2 regions of the Thalassotalea fonticola genome follow, and region 2 is predicted to be linked to the other one. Evidence: riboswitches for the same ligand, from Rfam matches in the RefSeq annotation. Region 2 holds a riboswitch; the other holds the start of a gene.
What was found. Region 2 has a riboswitch for thiamine pyrophosphate ahead of RI844_RS04215 (TonB-dependent receptor). Riboswitches for the same ligand answer to the same signal wherever they lie in the genome.

Region 1 (3,433 bases), 1.7 Mb from region 2:
AAGGCATTATCACGCACTTGTGCACCAGGATGACCTTTCGCTAAATCACCGGCATGAGCGGCAATTTTATAGGTCATCAAACCTTCTTTTACATCGTCTTTATTCGGTAAGCCAAGATGTTCTTTTGGCGTTACGTAACACAGCATGGCACAACCGTACCAACCAATGTTAGCGGCACCAATGCCTGAAGTTATATGGTCGTAACCAGGAGCAATATCGGTTGTTAATGGTCCGAGTGTGTAAAATGGAGCTTCATGGCAATGTTCAAGTTGCTCTTCCATGTTTTCTTTCACCATGTGTAATGGTACATGACCAGGGCCTTCTACCATTACTTGCACGTCGTGTTGCCAGGCAATTTGGGTTAGTTCGCCTAAGGTGCGCAATTCTGAGAACTGTGCTTCATCATTGGCGTCCGCTATTGAACCTGGGCGCAAACCATCGCCTAATGAAAACGATACATCATAGGTTTTCATGATCTGACAGATTTCTTCAAAGTGCGTGTACAGGAAGTTTTCCTGATGATGGGCCAAACACCATTTCGCCATAATGGCGCCGCCGCGCGAGACTATACCGGTTAAGCGTTTCGCTGTCATTGGTACATATCGCAATAATACACCTGCATGTATGGTGAAGTAGTCGACGCCTTGCTCCGCTTGTTCAATTAGCGTGTCACGGAAAATTTCCCAAGTAAGGTCTTCAGCAATGCCGTTCACTTTTTCTAACGCTTGATAAATCGGCACGGTACCAATTGGTACGGGTGAGTTACGGATGATCCACTCACGAGTTTCATGAATATAACGACCTGTAGATAAATCCATCACAGTATCTGCCCCCCATTTGGTTGACCACAGCAGCTTTTCTACTTCTTCTTCAATCGATGAACTGACCGCCGAGTTACCAATATTGGCATTCACTTTAATTAAAAAGTTACGGCCAATGATCATTGGCTCAACTTCCGGGTGGTTAATGTTGGCAGGTAAAACCGCACGACCACAAGCAATTTCCTGACGAACAAATTCTGCAGTAATTTCTTTGGGAATGCTGGCGCCAAATGAGTTGCCCGGGTGTTGATGCTTCAATAATTCATCTTTAACGTCTGCCAATTTCATATTTTCACGAATTGCCACGTATTCCATTTCTGGAGTGATAATGCCTTGGCGGGCGTAGTGCATTTGGCTGACATTTTGGCCGCTTTGGGCCTGACGAATTTTCGGTAAATGCTCAAAGCGAATGTGATCCAGGCCTTCATCGGCTAAGCGTTGTTGGCTAAAGTTTGAAGAAACGCTGCCGATAAATTCGCTGTCATCGCGCTGGTCAAGCCAGGCTTTACGCAGTTGCGGCAACCCTTGATGGACATTAATATTGATAGTGTCATCAGAGTACGGGCCTGAGGTATCGTATACACAAATAGGCTCGTTCGGCTCAAATACCGGGTTATCTTTGCCGCCGCCAACTAAGCTGTCGCTTTGTGTAACCTCACGCATGCCCACTTGAATATCATGCAAGGTACCTTGCACGTAAATTTTTTGAGAATTGGGATATGACTGACCAGTCACATTGTTGATAAACGCCTCGGCTTGTTCGCGACGTTGACGACGATTGTTTGAACTCATGTTCTCTCACCTGTAATTAATAATGAATTAAAAACCAGGCGGAGCCTTTAGATATAAACCAGGAGGAAAAAAAGACCCAAAACACTTGTTCTGCATCAACGGGACTTTTCCTACTTGTTCCCTTCGCAGATACTAATCTGATTCAGGTTCTACGGATCTCGCTATTGCGATCTCAGCTCTTTGGCACTCCGACAAGTTATGTAGTTGCTAACTTGTCGTTAGCAACTGCCGGAGATTCTAACTCACAAAATAATATTTAAGCAAGTATAAAAATTGCCATCCCTTATATCATTATAATTATAAAGCAGACGTTAATTATATTAATAACCTATGGCCATACCGTCTTTACGCATTTCACTGGCGCCATGATAAACACTTGTTTTTGGATCGAGCCAAATAGCTTGGTAGCCACCAAATGGGCCACTGGTGATGTTTATTTTATGGCCGCGCTTTTGTAGCTCTCTTACCACATCTGCTTTAACGCCACTTTCTAGTTCAAGTACGCCGCCGTCTTTCATTCGTGCCTGCCAAGTTGGCTCGGTAGAGCCATTGTGATGATATCTGGCAGCATCACCAGCTTGTTGCACCCCCATGCCAAAGTCGATGATATTGGCGACCATTTGCACGTGTCCTTGGGGCTGCATTGCACCGCCCATTAAACCAAAGCTCATTAATGGTTTGCCATCTTTGGTGATAAATGCCGGGATGATAGTGTGGAAAGGGCGCTTATCTGGAGCGTATACGTTGGGGTGATCTTCATTTAAAGAATACTGCGCACCACGGTTTTGAAAAATAAAACCAAGGCCATCAGCCACAAGGCCAGTGCCCATACCGCGATAGTTACTTTGTATTAGCGACACCATCATGCCGTCTTTATCCGCTACCGTAAGGTAGATAGTGTCACCTTTAAGTAATTTAGGATCGCCATGGTCAACTGCTAACGATGCTTTATCCATACTGATTAGACTACGACGTTGAGCTGCGTATTCTTTAGAGAGTAATCCTTCTAATGGAATATCGTAATAATCGGGATCGGCATAAAAACGAGCCCTGTCCTCAAAGGCGAGTTTTTTTGCTTCTGTCATTACATGCAAGTAATCGGCGCTATTATGACCCATTGCTTTTAAATCATAGCCCTCAAGGATATTGAGCATTTGTAGAGCGGCTATGCCTTGGCCGTTCGGTGGTAGCTCCCAGACATCAACACCACGATAATTTACCGATACTGGGTCTATCCAAGTACTGGTGTGTGAGGCAAAGTCTTCTTTACGTAGTGGCCCATCGATGCGTTTAAAATAGGCCTCGATGGTGTCGGCAATGTTGCCTTTATAAAAAGCATCACGACCGCCTTTGGCGATCAATGACAAAGTGCTGGCTAAATCAGGATTTTTAAATATTTGCCCTTCTTTGATGTACTCGCCATCAATTAAATAAGTGCTTTGATAATTGGCAATTTCTTCTATTTCACCCGCGGCAAATAACTTTTCATAGCGGGCTTGGTAAATGCCCATATAGTAAGAAACGACTTCCGTTACCGGGAAGCCATTCCTAGCGTATTTTATTGCTGGCGCTAGGTTATCGGTCATTGAAATTGTGCCAAACTTGTCGTGCAGCTCATACCAGGCGTCAACCGTTCCTGGTACAGTAACTGGCGCAGTACCCCAATTTGGTATTTCACTGACATCACCAATTTTTGCTTTTAAATCTGCCAGGGTTTGGCCCTTAGCACTGCGACCCGAGCCATTTAAACCATACAATTTTTCCGTTTTTGGATCCCAAACGATGGCAAATAGATCGCCGCCAATACCGTTACCTGTAGG
Region 2 (3,433 bases):
AACCAATCTCTACTCAAAAAAGCATACCCAAACCTTTATAGGTACTGTGCCCGGGTGGTGGAATTGGTAGACACACGGGATTTAAAATCCCGCGTCTTAACGGATGTGCCGGTTCAAGTCCGGCCCCGGGTACCATTTTAAGATATCCAATATTCTCCTAATAAACTTACTTACTGAACTTGTTTCAGTATCACTATCATTTTGCTGAATTTATTTCAGTATCTGCTCTTAATCTTGTTGATTTAAAATCCCACGTCACTCTTATCAACATGATGTGTCGGTTCAAGTCCGGCCCCGGGTACCATTTTTAATATATTTCCTTTATTCATATTTACAGACTACCTCAAGATATTTGCTGAACTTGTTGCAGTATCACTATCATTTTGCTGAATTTATTTCAGTATCTGATCTTAATCTAGTTAATTTAAAATCCCGCGTTATTCATCTAATCGCAATACTAAGCACATATTTTTTAGTTTCATCATCTTAAAACTGAAATAAATCTACATTTTTCTATTATTATTAGTAGTATTAGATACATAGATAATTAAATAGAGGTTTTGATGAAATTTTCATGTTTTAAGTTCGCGGCTTTATTATTGTTACTATCTGGCTGTGCTACATCGTATAATCCTGATATTGATTACAATCCAGAATATAACTTTGCACAGTTACAAACATTTGTTGTGTTAGATGACTTTGAAGCAAATCAACAGGCGTCAAAAAAACTTAACCGAAACTTGAGCAGTTTAGACAACGATCGTTTGATTAAAGCTATTAGCAATACGCTAAAACAAAAAGGCATGGCTGAAGTAGATAAAGCTGATGCAGACATGCAAGTACGCTTTCAATTAGTCACTAAAGATAAAACTCAATTAAGAACTTACAATACTGGCTTCTACCAATGTTGGCGTTGTAGAGGTTTTTATAGCTATCCGCATCATACTGGAACGCAAGTTGAAATAAAGGATTATGTGGAAGGCACGATTATTATAGATTTTGTTGACCCTGCAGAAGGGAAATCAGTTTGGCGTTCAGTAGTGTCTAAAGCGATTAAGAAAACCAAAATACCTGTTGAAGAAAAACAAGCTAAAATCCAAGAGTTGGTTAATGCCATGTTAGCAAGCTTTAAAGCGCCAATTGTGGCCCAGTAATAAAGGAATTCTCATGAGTGAAGAAACTATATTTTCAAAAATTATCCGCCAGGAAATTCCAACACCTTTACTGTATCAAGATGATTTAGTTACCGCTTTTCGAGATATATCGCCAAAAGCACCGAGTCATATTTTAATTATTCCTAATAAACTTATACCTACGGTTAATGATGTAACTGAAGATGATGAATTAACGCTGGGTCGTATGTTCACCGTAGCTAGAAAATTAGCAATGGAAGAGGGCATTAGCGAAGATGGTTATCGGTTACTGGTTAATTGTAATAACCATGGCGGCCAAGAGGTTTATCATATTCATATGCATTTAGTTGGCGGTAAACGTTTAGGTCCGATGTTAGCAGGGTAGCCTTCCTCCAGCTTTTAAATATGCACTTTTATCTGAACAGCATTTAGTTATATAAGGTTTAATATTGTTTTAGTAGTAATTTATATAGTTACACCTATTTACAAAATGATGAAACTTGATAGTATTCGCACCGAGCCAGGGGGTGTTGTTATTACGAATGTGATGACAACTGAGATGCAGTTAACAATAAGCTCTATTGTAAAACGCAAACCCTTTGAACCTGAACCGGATAATACCGGCGTAGGGATGGTTAAGAATCATTGGATCGTTTTTACACAGCAGTTCCATTTTCTATATTTCCTTCTTTGTGCCGGATCTCCATTATAAAATTAATCTGAGATCTGTAATGAACTTTCACACTACACTTAAAGCCAGTAAATCAATTTTAGCTTCGGCTATAACTTTGGCTTTACTTCCGACCAGCGTTTTTGCTGAAACTGATGCTAATACCGAATTAGAACAAGACTTTGAAATTATTCAAGTAGTCGGTGACTTTCGAGAGCAAAACCTGCAAAAAACTGCATCATCTTTATCCGTAGTGAATAGTGATGATATTGCCCTACGTAACGCACAAAACCTAGAAGAAATAGTGTTAGCTACACCAAATGTTAACTTTTCCAGTGGCTCTAGTCGCGCTCGCTATTACCAAATACGTGGAATAGGTGAGCGAAGTCAATTTAAAGAGCCAATTAACCCGTCAGTAGGTGTTATTATTGATGAAGTAGATTTCACCGGTATTGGCAGTGCGGCATCGTTATTTGACGTAAAACAAGTTGAAATATTTAGAGGTCCGCAAGGCACAAAATTTGGTGCTAATGCTATGGCTGGCGTAATTAATATTACTACCTTCGATCCTGCTCAAGAGTTTGAAGGCTCAGTGAAAGCTATGGTTGGTAACTATAATTCATCATCATTAGGACTGATGTTGTCAGGACCAGCAAGTGACAAGCTTGGCTACCGAGTAGCCGTTGAGCAATTTCAGAGTGATGGTTTTATTGAAAATACCTACTTAGATAAAGAAGATACCAATAACAAAGATGAGTTAACGATTAGAACCAAATTAAAATACAAAGCCTCAGAACACCTAACAATTGATATGTCAGTGTTTTATTTAGACTTTGACAATGGTTATGACGCTTTCTCATTAGATAATAACCGTGACACGTTATCCGATCAGCCTGGTTTTGATACGCAAGAAACCATTGCAACAAGTATTAAAGCAACTTATAGCGGACTAAACACTGTTGATGTGGTTTCAATTTTCAGTTACGCCGATTCTGAACTTGATTACGGCTATGATGAAGATTGGAGTAATGCTGATTTATGCGTAGAAAATGAATGTCCGTGGGGAGATTATTCTTCAACAGATTATTATTTTAGAGATAAAGCGTCTTCAACCCAAGAGATCAGATTAGTTTCTAAGCCCGATCACCAAATATTTGCTAACACCACTTCATGGGTTGCTGGTGTTTACCATAAAAATGAAAGCGAAGACTTAATACGTGAATATACTTATGGAGGCTTAGAATCTGAATTTGACGCTGATACTATTGCAGGTTTTGTGCAATTAGACAGTAAAGTTGCTAATAACTTAACCTTAACAACCGGTATTCGTGTTGAAGACCGCAATGCAGATTACAGTAATTCAGAAGGAGTAAATTTTGAGCCATCTGACACTATGGTTGGTGGTAAAGTTGTTTTAGCCTATCAAGCAACGGCTGATAGCTTAGTTTATGGTTCAGTTAATCGTGGTTTTAAGGCCGGAGGAGTCAATTCAAGTGGCACTTTGAGTGCTGATAACCGTGAATTTGAACCTGAATATGTAATGAACTACGAATTAGGTTTAAAGCAAAACTATTTAGACGGTGATGCATATGCTCGTTTTTCCTTGTTTTATATGGACAGAGATGACATG

Region 1: linked by a shared signal. The riboswitch ahead of thiC (phosphomethylpyrimidine synthase ThiC) and the one ahead of RI844_RS04215 (TonB-dependent receptor) in region 2 are both predicted to bind thiamine pyrophosphate.

Annotation. Positions count from the first base shown of each region.
Region 1 covers NZ_CP136600.1:4,263,515-4,266,947, forward strand. Annotated here, with positions in the region: gene thiC (phosphomethylpyrimidine synthase ThiC) at 1-1,613, opposite strand, end outside; TPP riboswitch at 1,715-1,814, opposite strand; gene ggt (gamma-glutamyltransferase) at 1,934-3,433, opposite strand, start outside.
Region 2 covers NZ_CP136600.1:1,027,878-1,031,310, reverse strand. Annotated here, with positions in the region: tRNA gene RI844_RS04230 (tRNA-Leu) at 49-135, shown strand; gene RI844_RS04225 (DUF4136 domain-containing protein) at 564-1,154, shown strand; gene hinT (purine nucleoside phosphoramidase) at 1,168-1,518, shown strand; TPP riboswitch at 1,647-1,782, shown strand; gene RI844_RS04215 (TonB-dependent receptor) at 1,865-3,433, shown strand, end outside.